Regions from separate parts of the Paenibacillus durus genome, predicted to be linked through region 2. Evidence: a T-box and tRNA genes for the amino acid it is inferred to sense, from the RefSeq annotation. Region 2 holds a T-box; the other holds one or more tRNA genes.

Region 1 (8,385 bases), 1.6 Mb from region 2:
TTGTATGGGCTGTAAACGGTTTGCCTTCTTCATCGAATACCATGTCCGCGTTGCCGTGGTCGGCAAGGATGATAGCTACCCCGCCTTTGGCCAGAACGGCGTCTACCACTTTGCCAACACATTCGTCTGTCACTTCAACCGCCTTGATCGTCGGTTCCAGTAAGCCGGAATGTCCAACCATATCGGGATTGGCGAAGTTCAGAATAATCGCATCGTGTTTGTCCGCTTCGATCTCGGCCACACAAGCCGCAGTCACCTCGTAAGCGCTCATCTCAGGCTGCAGGTCATAAGTCGCGACTTTCGGGGAGTTGATGAGAATACGGGTCTCTCCCGGCAGTTCCACGTCGCGTCCGCCGCTGAAGAAGAAGGTTACGTGCGGATATTTCTCGGTCTCCGCAATGCGCAGCTGCCTCTTGTTATTCTGTACGAGCACCTCGCCCAGCGTGTTATCCAGATTCTTCGGTTTGTAGGCGACATAGCCCTGAACCGTTTCACTGAATGTGGTCAGGCAGACGAAATACAGATCTTTCGGGAACAGCGGTCCGCGATCAAAGCCGCGGAAATCGGCGTTCGTGAACACCTGGGACAGCTGAATGGCACGGTCCGGGCGGAAGTTCAGGAACACGACGGAATCGCCGCTTTCAACGGTCGTTACCGGCTTGTCTTCACTGTCCACGATAACGCAAGGCTCAATGAATTCATCATACACGGAATTCTGGTACGAAGCTGTGATCGCCTGCAACGCGTCCGAAAACTTCGGTCCTTCGCCATAAACCATGGCGCGGTACGTCTTCTCCACGCGGTCCCAGCGTTTGTCGCGGTCCATCGCGAAGTAACGTCCGGACACCGTAGCAATCTTGCCTATGCCAATTTCCTCGATCTTGGCAAGAAGAACTTCGATGAATTTCTGACCGCTGCTTGGCGGTACGTCTCGGCCGTCCATGAAGGCGTGAATGAATACATCGTTCAGCCCTTCCTTTTTGGCCAGCTCCAGCATGGCGTACAGATGATTGATATGGCTGTGTACCCCTCCGTCGGATACCAGCGCGTACAGGTGAAGCTTCTTGCCGGTAGATTTGGCGTGTCTCACCGCTCCCACCAGCGTTTCATTCTCGAAGAAATCTCCTTCGCGAATGGATTTATCAATGCGGGTCAAGTCCTGATATACAACCCGGCCCGAACCAATGTTAAGATGTCCCACTTCGGAGTTGCCCATTTGGCCATCCGGAAGTCCTACGGCTTCTCCGGCAGCTCTAAGCGTCGTGTGCGGGTACTGCTTCAGGTAGCGGTCGATGTTAGGCTTCTTCGCCTGAGCAACGGCGTTGCCTTCCACGGTATCGCGCAGTCCGAAACCGTCCAGGATAATCAGTGCTACTGGTTTTGGTGCTGACATTACTTCGCCCCCTCAACAAGTTGAACGAAGGAACCAGGCTGCAGGCTTGCACCGCCGACGAGAGCACCGTCGATGTCGCTTTGGCCCATATATTCGGTAACGTTCTCCGGCTTAACGCTTCCGCCATATTGAATGCGGATGACCTCAGCAGTCGCTTCGTCATACAAGTCCTTGATCAGGCTGCGGATGTAAGCGATAACCTCATTGGCATCCGCCGAAGTGGAGGATTTGCCGGTACCGATCGCCCAGATTGGCTCATAGGCAATAACGGTTTGAGCTGCCTGCTCCGCACTGAGACCTTGGAACGCGCCTTCGGTTTGCACTTTGCAAACTTCTTTCGTTTGGTCGGCTTCACGCTCTTCGAGCTTCTCGCCTACGCATACGATTGGAGTGATGCCGTGGCGGAATGCCGCGTGCATTTTTTTGTTCACGATTTCATCCGTTTCGCCGAAATAAGCGCGGCGCTCGGAGTGTCCGAGAATGACATAATCTACACCGAGATCCTTCAGCATAACACCGCTGATTTCACCCGTATAAGCGCCGTTGTCCTCGAAGTGCAGGTTCTGTGCGCCGATTTTGATGCTTGTGCCTTGAGCGGCCTTTGTCAGAGCCGGCAGATTAGTGAATGGAGCGCAGATTACCGTTTCCACGCCATCCACTTCGGCCTTGCCTTTAACTTCGGCGAAAAAGCCTTCTGCTTCCGGAACAGTCTTGAACATCTTCCAGTTGCCAGCAATAATTGGTGTTCTACTCATTGCAAAGCTTGCCTCCCTCTATTGTCTTACTTGTCGTTCAGCGCTACTACGCCAGGAAGAGCTTTACCTTCCATGAATTCAAGCGATGCTCCGCCGCCGGTGGAGATATGGTCCATTTGGTCAGCGAGCTTGAATTTTTCGGCTGCAGCAGCGGAGTCGCCGCCACCGATAACGGTATATCCTTCAGTCTTCGCGCAGGCTTCAGCCACCGCTTTCGTACCTTCAGCGAAAATGTCGATTTCAAATACGCCCATCGGTCCATTCCATACAACAAGCTTGGAATTCTTGATAACGTCCGCATAGAGTGCAGCCGTTTTTGGACCGATATCCAGACCGAGCCAGTCCGCAGGGATTTCGCTAATGTCAACAGTCTTGGTGTTGGCGTCGGCGCCGAACTTATCGGCTACCACAGCGTCAACCGGCAGCAGGAAGTTCTTGCCGAGTTTTTTCGCTTTTTCGATAAAGCCAAGAGCAGTATCGATTTTTTCTTCGTCGAGCAGAGATTTTCCGACTTCGTAGCCTTGAGCTTTGGAGAACGTGTAAGACAAGCCTCCGCCGATCAGCACGTTGTCTGCCAGAGTCAGCAGGTTGTCGATAACGTCGATTTTGTCTTTAACCTTCGAACCGCCGATAATCGCGGTGAACGGACGCTCCGGATTGGAGAGGGCTTTGCCCAGTACGTTCAATTCCTTCTCCATCAGAAGTCCGGATACAGCCGGCAGATAATGAGCGATGCCTTCAGTCGAAGCATGCGCACGGTGCGCCGCACCGAATGCGTCGTTAACGAACAGATCGGCCAGCTCGGCGAACTGCTTCGCAAGCTCCGGATCGTTCTTCTCTTCGCCCGGATAGAAACGGACATTCTCAAGAACCAGAACGTCGCCGTCTTTCAGTTCGGCAATTTTTGCTTTGACAGCGTCGCCAACCGCTTCGTCTGCTTTGGCAACCGGTTTGCCGAGCAGTTGGGACAGGCGTTCTGCGGCTGGGGTCAGTCGCATGGAATCGACAAACTGGCCTTTCGGACGGCCCATATGGCTCGCCAGAATAATTTTGGCTCCATTTTCGATCAAATATTTAACCGTAGGAAGCGTTTCGCGAATACGCGTATCGTCGGTAATTTTGCCGTCTTCGAGCGGCACATTAAAATCCACGCGGACAAATACGCGTTTGCCTGTTACTTCTACATCACGGACACTCTTTTTGCTCATGACTATTTCCCTCCATACCCGAAATTGTTCCACTTTTGGAATTCTGGGCAAACACACAGAGTTTGCATTAAGAAGAAACGGCTGCGTCATTCTAGTAGGAACGGCATCCGTTTTTCCGAAAAGGCTTATATCATAGGAATTGTTAATAGCTGCGATCGTCTAATATTTCGGAAAAGAGCGGAAACAATAAACTGCTGTTTCCGCTCTATGGATGATGCTATATAAAATCCCGAATTATTATTTAGCCAGTTTTGCGAAGTGTTCGAGCGTACGAACGAGTTGAGCAGTGTAGGACATTTCATTGTCGTACCAAGCAACAGTCTTAACGAGCTGCTTGTCGCCAACAGTAAGTACTTTGGTCAGTGTAGCGTCGAACAGGGATCCGAAAGTCAGACCCTTGATATCGGAGGATACGATTTCGTCTTCAGTGTATCCGTAAGTATCCGGATCGGAAGCTTCTTTCATTGCCGCGTTGATTTCGTCAGCCGTTACAGTCTTGTTCAGAACAGTAACCAGCTCGGTCAGGGAACCAGTAGGAACCGGTACGCGTTGAGCAGCACCGTCGAGTTTGCCTTTCAGCTCAGGAATAACCAGACCGATCGCTTTAGCAGCGCCAGTCGTGTTAGGAACGATGTTCTCAGCAGCGGCGCGGGCGCGTCTGAAGTCGCCTTTAGCATGCGGAGCGTCCAGCGTGTTTTGGTCGCCAGTGTAAGCGTGGATTGTAGTCATCAGGCCTTCAACAATACCGAACTTGTCGTTCAGGACTTTAGCCATTGGAGCCAGGCAGTTCGTTGTGCAGGAAGCGCCGGAAATAACAGTTTCGGAGCCGTCGAGAATGTCATGGTTAACGTTGTAAACGACAGTCTTCATGTCGCCTGTAGCCGGAGCGGAGATAACGACTTTTTTCGCTCCGCCTTTCAGGTGAAGCTCAGCTTTTTCTTTGGAAGTGAAGAAGCCTGTGCACTCCAGAACGATATCTACGCCCAGGTCTCCCCAAGGCAGTTCTTCAGGGTTGCGGTTAGCCAGAACTTTAACTTCCTTGCCGTTCACTTTGAAGAATCCGTCGTGAACTTCAACGTCGCCTTGGAATTTGCCTTGCGATGTATCATATTTCAACAAGTGCGCCAGCATCTTGGCATCGGTAAGGTCATTGATCGCTACAACTTCGATTCCTTCCACGTCTTGAATACGGCGGAATGCGAGGCGGCCAATACGTCCAAATCCGTTAATACCTACTTTTACAGTCATTGAATAGTTCCTCCTAAAATTCGTTTTTATTTATTCAAGACAAACCATGGGGTTTGTCAAGACAACACTGTAAGTATGAAGCATAATCATGCTAGTGCCCGTCATAATGAGAAGATTGCTTGGCTGAGGCGTTCTGTTCGTCTATTTGCTTGACGATCTCAACCGCAGCGGCTTCATCTATGACAAGTATGTCCTCCTGGCCGAACCGCAGCACAGCGTGAATGGCCTTCGCCTTCCGCTTGCCTCCGGCTATGCCGATTACAATTTCCGTCCGCACGATATCCTCGAGGCGCAGCCCCATCGTAAGCATGGAATGCACCACTTCGCCCTGCTCGTTAAAGTAGTGGCCGAAGGATTCGGCAACAGCGCCCGCGTCCTTGATCTTGGACACAGTCCCCTCGTCGAGCATCCGGCGGCGGGTCATTTCCATGGCATCTCCGATACCATGCACGATAATTCGAGAACGGCGGATAATCTGTACGATCTCCGAAATGTTCGGTTCATGGGCCAAAGATTGATAGGCTTCCTCGCTGAGCAAATCCGGCACATGCAGCAGCCTATAGTGAGCTCCAATCCGCTTTGCCATCGTCGAAGCAATCGTATTAGCCTGAAACTCAACGCTTTCTCCAAGGCCCCCGCGAGCAGGCACAATCAAGGCATCGCGGTAGGACGCAGATAGAGGAGCGGTCATCTGCTCCGCTAATTCATACAGCGTCGAGCCGCCGGTGACGGCAACCGTATCATCTGCACTAAGTACGCTGAGAAGCGCTTTCGCTCCAGCCCTCCCAAGCTCTCTCTTGGCAAATGTCGAGGCTTCGCAATCGCCCGGAACCACGATGACTTTCTTTAAACCGTAGCTCGAACGGATTTCCTCTTCCAGGTCATCCAAGCCAAACAGGCTCTTGGCCACAGGCTCCAGCAAGTCAAGCAGTTTCCGTCCGGCATCGCTGATGCGCATGCCAACACTCTCGATCTCGATGAGCCCCTGCGATTTCAGTAGGTCCGTTTCCGCGCGCAGCACCCGTTCGGTCATATCAAGTGAAGCGGCGAGCGTTCTGCGGCCGATAATATCGGATAACAGGATCTGGTGAAGAATCGTATATCGTCGTTTGAGGGTTTCCATGAGATCAGGCAGAAGCTGCTTTTGGATTTCTAATAAGTCACGCATGCTTTCACTCCTGCAACTTCGTCTTTCTCTTCTAACCCCTTCTCTATGGTCTTAAAACGTCCCGGGATAACTTTTTAAGTCCCACTAAGTATTTTACCCAAATATTCCTCTAAACGCAAGGGCTCCGAAAGTAGAATTCGCCCTCTCTTTTCTTCTTATACATGATCCTGTACATTTCGGAGGCCAAGAGCAGGTCCCTATAACCTATATCATGAATAAGAGTTGCATTAGCCGAAATTTTATATTATAATAATTTCTGTTGCGCCCGTGGTCCAATGGATATGACGTAGGCCTCCGAAGCCTGAGATCCAAGTTCGATTCTTGGCGGGCGCGCCACATTATTTGTTTAACCAAACCTCGATTATTTAACACAGAGCGCCATGGATTGGCGCTTTTTTTTTATGATGAGTTTGACTTTCTTTGACTTTTCGTTTGACTTTCTTTGACTTTTTGTTTGAATTTGTTTATCATGTGGGTAATACGGTAACAGTTAAGTAAAAATGCTATAACGAAATCCATTTTTGAAGTTCTAATTTAAGGAGGTTTTCCACGTGAGTTATATTCCTATGGTCGTAGAACAAAGCAGCCGAGGCGAGCGGGCTTATGACATTTATTCCCGCTTGTTGAAGGACCGCATCATTTTCCTTGGAACTGAGGTTAATGACGTGGTAGCCAATTCCATCATCGCACAAATGCTCTTCCTGGCCGCCGAGGACCCGGAAAAAGATATTTCTTTGTACATTAACAGCCCGGGCGGGTCCATCACCGCCGGCATGGCGATTTTTGATACGATGCAGTTCATCAAACCGGATGTCTCCACGATTTGCGTCGGACTTGCCGCTTCCATGGGCGCCTTCCTGCTTAACGCCGGAGCGAAGGGCAAGCGCTATGCGCTGCCGAACAGTGAAATTATGATTCATCAACCGCTGGGCGGTGCCCAAGGGCAAGCTACGGATATTGAAATTCGTGCCCGCCGCATCCTGAAAATGCGCGACAAACTGAACCGTATTTTGGCAGACCGCACCGGTCAACCGCTTGAGCGCATCGAGAAGGACACGGACCGCGACTACTTCATGAGTGCCGCGGATGCCGCTGAATACGGACTCGTTGATAAAGTTATCGAAAAACCGCAGTCTGTCAGCGTATAACCTGCCTGGTAAACCTTCACAAACACACAAACACCCCTTGCCCATGATCGTGAGCAAGGGGTGTTTTTCGTCCTTAAGTCCGGATCAGATTGCCATATCCAAGCTTGTGCAGCCGCTCGGCTATAGTACGGTAGCCTTTTCCGTTCGGATGAAGATCATCGATAGAGAGCAGTTCCCGCTCATGTCCGGCAAACGCTCCGTAAATATCGGCAAAGCCGCATACCCGGTTATTATACTGAGCCATTTGACGGTTGAACTGCCGTACCCATACCGAAGCCTCTGCCATCTGAGGATACGGATTGTATAATCCGACGATCCGGATAATGTAAGGCTTGCCCGACCCGGCCTTCGCCTTATAAATCTGCCCCATGATGCCGGCAAAATGCTGCCTGGATTCCCTCAGGGCAGTCTGGAAAATGGAAGATGGCGGATTAGAGTGTCCAGCCGCCGCTTTGGCGGCATGGATCAAATCGTTGCCGCCGATTGAAATCGTAATAATATCCGCCTCGCGAAGCGACTGGCGAAAGAGCGCGTTATACCGGACACGCTGCTCCAGTTCGGCTGTAGTCATGCCGTTGATCCCCAGATTCGTATAGGCGACAAAATTACAGAGCGAAACCTCCGACATTCGCCTATACACGGGAACAAAGCCGCTTCCGGGCATCGCTCCGAAGCCGGTCGTCAGTGAATCGCCGATCGCCGTATAGTTGTAAACCATGGCATCCCCCCCTCTCGCGCTATATAGCTCGGTCACCATTCAGCATATGAACGGCATGTGGCGCGCGCAACGGGGAAATATCCGGTATCAGAAAACTATTTCATGCCGGCGAACGGGCTGCTTCCATTCGGGAGCAGTTCTTTAAAGGCGAAGGTGAACTCCGGGAAGCCTGCGGCATATGGCGTATATTCATATAACTGGAAGAAGAGCACTACCCGGCCATCTTTAAGATAGAAATATTTCTCGGTATTCAGGCCGTTAAAGCCGCCAAAATAACCTTCATCCGCCTTGAGCTGCTTGCCGATCTTCTCATTTAGCAGCTTTTTGTAGTTCGGATTGGCTCCGAACAAATCGCCGAGCAGCAGGCGCTTACCGTCCTTAATCGAGAAAGTAAACGCCTGGCGTACCGTCATTCCGTGGGCGCCTCCGGTATAGCCGTATTGGCTCATGACCAGGCTAAGTACGCCATCCTGGTTATAGGTCACCACGTAATTCGAGTCGAATTCGTACGGACGGTCCTGTTCGCTTTTTTCGGCAATCGCCCGTCCGGCGTCGGCTGCAAAGCTCATAGCGGCCTTTTTTAGCGTATCATTGATGCTCTGCTGCGCAGACGCGCTCACAAGTCCCGAAATTTGCGGGTAATCCAGCTTGATGGCTGCTCCGTCCGTCTCCTTGGCGTATGTCTCCGTCATTACCGTCAGCGGGTTCAGCGTCCTGTTCATTACGTTCAGTCTGCCGGATGAGGCG
Region 2 (8,385 bases):
GCAGACCGTCTCCAAGGCTCTCGCCGCTGGCGCGCCGCAGCATCGGAAGGAGGACAGTCAGACCGAGATAACCATATACAATGGAAGGAATACCAACCAGAAGATCAAGAATCGGCCGGATAAAACGTTTCAGCCAGATGGGCGCGATTTCAGCGGTCAGCACCGCCATGCCTATCGACACCGGTACTGAAATCAGCAGCGTGAGCGCGGTAAGCGATAACGTATTGATGATAAATGCCGCAGCCCCGAACTTATCTTCTTCCGGCGTCCAATTAAATGAGAGAAAGAAATCGGCCAGAGAAATCTGCCCAAGCAGCAGCATTGCCGTCTTGCCGATAAAGACGATGACTAGCGCAAGCACGAGGCAAAGCGCCAATATGCTGAACAAAAAATAATACCGGGCAAAGGTGTTTGCAAGCAAATGCCTAAGGTGGCGTCTGCCGGTATCCCCTTTGATATGAAGGCTTCCATTTACCGCAGGGGTTGAATCGTAGGTCGGTTGTACCATGCTTGTCCTCCTGTAAAAAACCAGCCCCGCTATCGCCGGAGGCTGGCTCATATCATTTGTTCTATTGGATGCGCTAAAAAATTACTTCATTGCCGAAATCGGGATGAACTTCAGCTTTTTCAGCGAACCCTGCTGGAACTTCTTGCTTTGAACGTAATCGATAAAGGCTTTAACAGCCCCGGTCGGTTGGCCCTTAGTCATGTAGTAGCCATATGCCCAAATTTTGTAGGAACCGTTAATGACGTTTTCAGTGGTAGCTGCTACACCGTTATACTTGACGGCCTTTACATCACCGCTGACATATACCAAATCGATGTATCCGATGGCATTAGGAGTCGTCGCAACAGCCGTTTTCATATCGCCGCTGGAGCCGGTCTCTTTATAGTTCTTCTCTTTCTTCACGATATCGCCGCCCGCAAGCGCCTTGGCTTGGTAGTTGACGCGGGTACCGGAACCGAAAGCGCGGGTAATAACGACGATATCCGCGTCAGCGCCGCCAACTTGCTTCCAGTTCGTAATTTTGCCGGAGTAAATGCCTCTGAGCTGTTCAGTGGTCAGGTTGTCCACGCCGACATTTTTATTAACAATCGTAGCAAAAGGAATGACAGCGACTTTGTTCGCCACCTGTCCGCTAAATGCTTTAAAGCCAGGAACGTCCATGCTGGCATCCCAGTCGCAGGCGCCGATGTCGGCGATGCCCTTTTTAACGGCTTGAGGGCCAGTGACAGAGCCTTTGCCGGAAGCGGCTATTCTAACCTTCGGATTCATTCTTTGAAATTCCTTGGCGGCCTGCAGTGTCAGCGGCAGCAGAGCCGTTGAACCGTTGACCGTGATTTTACCCGACAGCGATCCTGCTGCGGAAGCTCCTCCCGCGAAGGATGCCGTAACTGCAAATACAGCTGCTAAGGCCGAAAACGTGATTTTTTTAAATAATTTCATGATTAATTCCCCTTCCGGCTTGAAGCCGATATAGTATAAATTCACGCTGAAAAAAATGTTATTTCGTCAGCTGCACAGCCTTGCCGTTCTCAATCTCTAACAGTTTACCGCCCGAGATCACACCCAGCTTGGCGCCGTCGCCGGAAACCGCAACTTCCGAAATGTCCTGGGTTGTCCGGAATAACTCTTTACTTGCTCCGGCGGCCGTAATGGCATAGATACGCGACGTTCCGTCGGCTGCCGTACCGGATGCGATCAATCCGCCTGCGCCTTCTTGTGCCCATACCACCTCAATATCAAGCGGAATGTCTGCGAAGGTTCCGTCAGGCTTCAGCGTCTTCAGGGTATTGGGAGCTTTGCCATCAGGGTCAGCACTTAAGTAAACCACGGTTCCGTCGGCCAGAATTTCAGGGTACAGCTTGTTGTCGCCCGAGGAGGTCAGAGCGGCCGGTTTCGCATCCTTTGCAGACAGGTCTAGCTGGTACAGCTGCTCTCCAGCCTTGCTGTAGTCGACCGTCAGGGAATCTTCGGTGCTGTCGGCATCATTTTTAGCTGTCCCCGTAATGTTGACGATATAGACCGCCTTCTTGCCGTCCGCGGAAATCTGCAGCTCGGATTTGTTCTCCACCTTATCCGCCAGCAGTTCCGTTACAGCGCCGGTATCCACAGAAATTTTCGACAGTTTCTCCTGCTTGTCTCCCTGGATAAAATAGATGGTCTTGCCGTCAGCCGACCAAGTCAGATCCGTCTTGACGCTGGTATCCGTGCCAAGCGGCTTTACCGCTCCGGACGCCAAATCGATGACAAGCAGTTGACCCGTCTCGTCGGTGAAAGCACCGAAACGGAGGTCGCCCGAAACCGAGAAATCGGCAGCTCTGCTGTCACTAGAGAACAGTCTGTAGCTGCCCGGATTAGACGCAAATTTATAAATTTCCGCCTTGTCTCCTTCACGATTTGCGAGAAGGCTTCCGTCAGCGGCCCAATGGAGTGTATCGAATTCGCCCTGCGGCCGGGCGGTGCTAAGAATTTGCAGTGGGCTGCCGAACAGTTCACCTCCAAGTCCGTATACAATCGCGCTTAGCTCAACGTACAATTTTCCGCCGTATACGGTTGGAGCCGTTGTGAAGCTCCGTTTCACGCCGTCTACCGAATAGCTCTTGGAGCCCGCTTTAAAGTTAATCGTATGTACGCTTGCTCTGTCTGTCAGCGAGAGACCTCCCGCTTCTGCTTTCAGACCTGCGCCCAGTGCGGCTGCAAGCTGGCCGACCGAATACAGCTTGTATCCTCCGGCGTCAATCGTCTTGATGGTGTGCTGAACGCTGTCCACCGTCCAAGCTGCCTTTCCTTCTTTCACTTTCGCCGCCCTGGCGGATGATTTCACGGCTGCTGATTTGCCGCTGTTTGCGCCTGCCGCAGCATACACACTTGCTTGACTGACAGTCACAAGAAGCGCCGAAGCCATCAGCACGCTTAACCACTGATTTCTTTTCAAATGGATTCACCCTTTTCATATAGGTAACTACTAATGTTATTTTCCGTCCTGGTTGTAAAATCTGTTGCCGAGAAATATTTGGTAATGATGAACTTGTCCTGATTTTTCGCGTTCTTTCTGCCGGAATAAGGAACTTTTGTCAGCGCAATATTAAGCTCGAAGAAAAGGATTTACAATTAGCGATCTCTGAACTAATATAATGAGTGAGTACTCACTCATATTGAATTGAAAATGAACGGAGTGATTCTTATGAACCAGGAAGCGCCTGTAATTACGGTATCTCATATTCGCAAAGCATTCGGCAGCAAAGTTGTCCTGGAAGACATCAGCCTTAAGGTACGCAAAGCCGAGACTTTCGGCCTGCTGGGTCCCTCAGGCTCTGGAAAGACGACCCTGGTCAGGCTGCTGACCGGAATTGATGAAGCCGACTCGGGGGAAGTGCATGTGCTGGGAGTGAAAGTCCCCAAGCTGTCCCTGCTCTCGCAAATAGGCTACATGGCCCAGTCCGACGCGCTGTACAGCGAGCTGAGCGCCAAGGATAATCTGGAGTTTTTCGCTTCACTGTACGGACTTAGGAAAGAGCGGAGAAACAAACGAATCAAGGAAGTGATGGAGATCGTTAATCTGCAGGAGCATCTCCGCAAAAAAGTAAATCAATACTCCGGGGGGATGAAGCGCCGGCTGTCGCTGGCGATCGCCCTGCTGCATGAACCGCCCCTGCTCATTCTGGACGAACCGACCGTCGGCATCGATCCGGTGCTGCGCATGTCCATCTGGAAGGAGCTCAAAGCTCTGAATGAACGGGGGACTACCATAGTGCTCACAACCCACGTGATGGATGAAGCCGAAAAATGCGACCGGCTCGGCATGATCCGCGAAGGCCGTCTGCTTGCGGAAGACACTCCGGCGAATCTGCTTCAGGCCACAGGCTCTTCATCTATTGAAGAAGCGTTTTTGTATTATGGAGGTGTGCGTTCATGAGAATCGGTGCGCTTACGCTGCGTATTTTACGGCAGTTTATTCATGATAAAAGAACGATGGCCCTGATGTTCGCCGCCCCCCTGCTCGTTCTCAGCCTGATGAGCCTGGTGTTTGGCGGGGAGACTTATAAGCCTAATATCGGACTTGCGGGCCAGGCGGCGGTTCTATCTGAGGCGTTGACGAAGCATGATGCAAAGGCAGTAAAGTATAATGCGGAGGAAGAAGGCACCCTGGCGCTGAAAAATGGAGAAATTGACGCGCTGATCTCGATGAGCGGCGGTGCTCCAAAGGTCATATTGGAAGGAAGCAATCCTACGGCTAACCGGGCGGTTATGCAGGCGCTGGAGCAGGCAGCCAGGGATCAGGGGGTATCCGGCCAAGCGCAGGCGCAGGCGGGGGCTGCCGTTCAGCCGCAGATCAGCTATTTGTACGGCTCCGCCGACATGAAGACGATCGACCGGTTCGGACCGATTATGATCGGCGTATTCGTCTTCTTTTTCGTCTTCCTGATTGCCGGGGTCTCCTTTCTGCGGGAACGGACGACGGGAACGCTCGAACGCCTGCTTGCCACACCGCTTAAACGCTGGGAAATCGTCATCGGCTATGTCTGCGGTTTCGGGATTTTCACCGTGTTTCAGGCGCTGCTTATATCCTGGTTCTCCATTCAGGTGCTGGGCATTATGATGGCCGGAAGCTTCGGCTATGTCCTGCTGATTACACTGCTGCTGTCGATGACGGCATTAACGCTCGGTACGCTGCTGTCGGCGTATGCCGGAAACGAGCTCCAGATGATTCAGTTCATCCCGCTTGTCATTGTGCCGCAAATCTTTCTAAGCGGATTATTCCCGCTGGATACCCTTCCGCTCTGGCTTCAGCGGGTCGGATATGCGACTCCGTTATACTATGGGGCCGAGGCAATGACGAACATTATGATTCGCGGCAAGGGCTGGAACGCGGTGGAGACGGATGTGTATGTGCTAATCGCCTTCTCGCTCGTGTTCATGGTGCTGAACGTGCTTGCTCTCCGCAAGCATCGTAAAATGTAACTCAAGCTCTCGTATATGGTACGATAAGCAGACAGAAAACGTCTGGAGGGTTGACATTATGGCAGAACATCTTTCTGCGGACAACAATACGGAGTCGTGGGCTCTGGAGCTGCTTGCTCTTGGCGATGAAGAAAAAATAACGCCGAAGCAAATCGCGATTTTGCAGGCGGCCGTGGATGTGTTTGCGGAAAAAGGCTATGCGGGCGCGGCGACCAGCGAAATCGCCCAGAGGGCCGGCGTAGCGGAGGGAACGATTTTTCGCTACTACAAGACCAAGAAAGATTTGCTGCTGTCCATTGTCGGGCCGACGATGAGCCGGCTGCTTGCCCCTTTTGTTATGAGAAACTTCGGGAATTTGCTGGATACGTCTTTTGACAGCTATGAGGACTTTCTGCGCGCCCTGATCCGGAACCGGCTCGATTTCGCCCGCAAGAACTTTAAGTTCCTGCAAATCTTGATTCAGGAAATTCCTTTTCATCCGAAGCTGCGAGAGCAGTTCATAGAGGATATTATCGGCAAGGTTCTTGAAAGGATTTCCGCGCAAGTCGAGCATTTTAAGCAAAAAGGGGAAATCATCGACGTTCCGGCGCCAGCAGTCATCCGCTTTTCGGTATCCGCCACCATCGGCTACATTATGACCCGTCTGCTGCTGCAGCCGAACAAGGAATGGAACGATGAGGAAGAAATTGAGCTGTTGATCCGGTTCATTATGCATGGCATCGCGGCGAACCCGGGAAATCAGGCATCCGAGCGCAAGTAACGGCAAGCCGCAGTCCATTCACCAGTGGAAAAAAGAAGCGGCGGTTCCGTAGCTGAGGTAAAAGGATAAACGCGCAGCTTTAAAAAAATCCCGTCAGGCCCTGAGGCCTGCGGGATTTTTCGTTACACAAACAATTATACCCACAGAGATTTGGTGATGATTACAAGCAGAATGAACAACACCAGAATCGCGGTTGTGGAATTACAACCAGCGCCATATCCGCCAACTTCGCTCATGAATGACTCCTCCTCTCAAGTAGAATACGTCACCAGATTATGCAGCGGCTGCCTCATTCGTTTGGGAGTTTCGGCAAGTAAATGAAATGAAAAAAACAAATTGCTTTTTCCAAAAAAACGTTTATAATTTAGAAAAAAATTCATAGGCAGTCGATGATCGGGAGAGTAATGAAGGGCCTCTGATGCCCAGCGAGCCGGGTTGGTGGGAGCCGGCGGGAAGACCCTCATGAAGCGCACCCGGGAGACGGACTTCCGAACCTCAGTAGGAAGCCCCGGCACGGGTCCGTTATCCCGCAAAGCGGCCAGACCTTCCGGTCTGGCAAGTAGAGTGGTACCGCGAGAACACAAGTCCTCGTCTCTTTTTGAGACGCGGGCTTTTTTTTATATTCAGAAGGAGGTCGTGAGGATGTTAAGCCAGCTTATTCAAAAAGAGATTGAGCAAAGCGTAAAACGTGTCATGGAACGTCTTGGTTTGGAGATTCCCGAAGAACTGTCGGTGGCTGTAGAACAGCCCGCAAACCCGGAACACGGTGATTATTCAAGCAATATTGCCATGCAGCTTGCCAGAACATTGCGTAAACCGCCGCTTGTCATTGCGCAGTTGATTCAGGAGGAATTGAAGACTACGGGTCTGGCGGAGGGTCTGCTGGAAAAGGCGGAAACGGCGGCTCCCGGCTTTCTTAATGTTTATATCTGCTGGAATACTTGGGCCCGGCGAGATTTCGCGCTGCCTCCGGCGCCGGATGAAAAAGTGGTCATCGAGCATACCTCAGTCAATCCCAACAAATCCATGCATATCGGCCATCTGCGGAATTCATGCATCGGTGACACACTTGTGCGTATGTTAAGAAGAATCAATTATACGGTTGAGGTCCATAATTATATCGACGATCTTGGCAACCAATTGGCGGATACCGTCGTCGGTCTGCTGAATGTTCCTTTGACCGGGGAGCATGTCCGCTTCGGCGATTACTGCTGGGACATTTACTCGGCAATCAACAAGGAGTATGCGGCGAATCCGGAAATGGCGGCCAAACGCGCCGAAACGCTGCATAAGCTGGAAGAAGGTACGGGGAATGTCGCCTGGCTCGGCAGTCTGGCCGCAGAACGGATTGTTCGGGAGCATATCGCGGAAATGAAGCCGTTCGGCATCGAATATGATTTGCTGGTCTGGGAAAGCAGCATTGTCAGGGAAGGGTTCTGGTCGGCGGCATTTGAGCGGCTGCGGCGGACGCCTCTTTTTTACCAGGAAACCGAGGGGAAGCTTGCAGGCTGTTGGGTGCTTAAGCAGGGAACGGAACAGGGGGAGCAGGAGTCGGAGCATATTACGGATAAGGTGCTGGTGCGCTCGAACGGGATTTTGACGTATACGGCTAAGGATATTGCTTACCATCTCTGGAAATTCGGGCTGCTGGGCAAGGATTTTACTTATACAAAGTTCGAAGAGGGCTTGTTTACAACGGTAAACGGAGGAGAACACCTGCCGCTCGGCAGGGCCGATGTCGTCATTAATGTCATTGATTCAAGGCAGGAGTATCCCCAAAATATGGTCAAAGAGGCGCTGCGGGCGCTGGGATACTCCGCTCAGGCCGATAAGCTCTATCATGCGGGTTACGGCGTTGTTTCCCTAAGTCCCGCTTCCGCTGCGGATCTTGGCATCGACATTTCGGACGGCAAAACCTCTTACGCCATGTCCGGGCGCCAAGGTATCGGCATCAAAGTCAGCGATTTGATCAACCTTGTGGAGAACAGCATTGAACAAAGCCGCAGTGATAAAGACGGATTGCCCAGCCGCACGATCGCCCTCGCCGCCATACGCTACTACCTGCTGCGTTTCAACCTCGGAACCGAGGTGGTGTTCGATCTGCGCCAGGCGACGGAAATATCCGGCAATACCGGCGTGTATTTGATGTACTCCTATGCGCGTGCGGTCAGCGTTCTGGCCAAAGCGCCTGTGATTGACTTGGTCATGGACGAAGAAGCTGTTATACCGGACAATATGGAAAAAGCGGAAGCCGCTCTGCTGCGGCATATCGCCTTTTGGCCGGACACGCTCTATGCGGCGGGACAGGAGCTGGCCCCGAACGCTATCTGCGGATATGCGCACACGCTAGCTACCCTGTTCAACAATTTCTACTCCGCCTGTCCCATCCTGAAAGCCGAACCGGAGCGGCTGCGTTTCAGACTTTGGCTGGTCCGGAGATTCGCCGGTACACTGAAAGACGCGCTCGATGTGTTGGGCCTGCCTGCGCCGGAACGGCTGTAAGGAGGAGAGTTGGCTGCCATGCCGATGCTTCCGATGCCCATGCTCCGACGAACCACTGGGGGTTCTCTTCCCTGTAACGCAAAAAACCTTCCCGAAGGAAGGCTTTGTACGTCCCAATCGGGGTACAGCCCTTTGGGCTGACTGCGATGCTTATCCT

What was found. A T-box is a leader RNA that pairs with one kind of tRNA and senses whether it is charged. The one in region 2 lies ahead of PDUR_RS20185 (arginine--tRNA ligase), so its partner is inferred to be a tRNA-Arg.
Region 1: it has a tRNA-Arg gene. The T-box ahead of PDUR_RS20185 (arginine--tRNA ligase) is inferred to sense a tRNA for this amino acid. The anticodon was not compared.

Annotation. Positions count from the first base shown of each region.
Region 1 is NZ_CP009288.1:176,681-185,065, reverse strand. Features, by position in the region: gene gpmI (2,3-bisphosphoglycerate-independent phosphoglycerate mutase) at 1-1,393, opposite strand, end outside; gene tpiA (triose-phosphate isomerase) at 1,393-2,148, opposite strand; gene PDUR_RS00900 (phosphoglycerate kinase) at 2,175-3,356, opposite strand; gene gap (type I glyceraldehyde-3-phosphate dehydrogenase) at 3,594-4,604, opposite strand; gene PDUR_RS00890 (sugar-binding transcriptional regulator) at 4,696-5,772, opposite strand; tRNA gene PDUR_RS00885 (tRNA-Arg) at 6,034-6,108, shown strand; gene clpP (ATP-dependent Clp endopeptidase proteolytic subunit ClpP) at 6,324-6,920, shown strand; gene PDUR_RS00875 (GDSL-type esterase/lipase family protein) at 6,994-7,638, opposite strand; gene PDUR_RS00870 (DUF3298 and DUF4163 domain-containing protein) at 7,734-8,385, opposite strand, start outside.
Region 2 is NZ_CP009288.1:4,640,580-4,648,964, forward strand. Features, by position in the region: gene pstC (phosphate ABC transporter permease subunit PstC) at 1-508, opposite strand, end outside; gene PDUR_RS20160 (phosphate ABC transporter substrate-binding protein) at 590-1,447, opposite strand; gene PDUR_RS20165 (TolB family protein) at 1,506-2,939, opposite strand; gene PDUR_RS20170 (ABC transporter ATP-binding protein) at 3,189-3,920, shown strand; gene PDUR_RS20175 (ABC transporter permease) at 3,917-4,966, shown strand; gene PDUR_RS20180 (TetR/AcrR family transcriptional regulator) at 5,025-5,726, shown strand; gene PDUR_RS29545 (YjcZ family sporulation protein) at 5,861-5,962, opposite strand; T-box leader at 6,107-6,325, shown strand; gene PDUR_RS20185 (arginine--tRNA ligase) at 6,369-8,228, shown strand.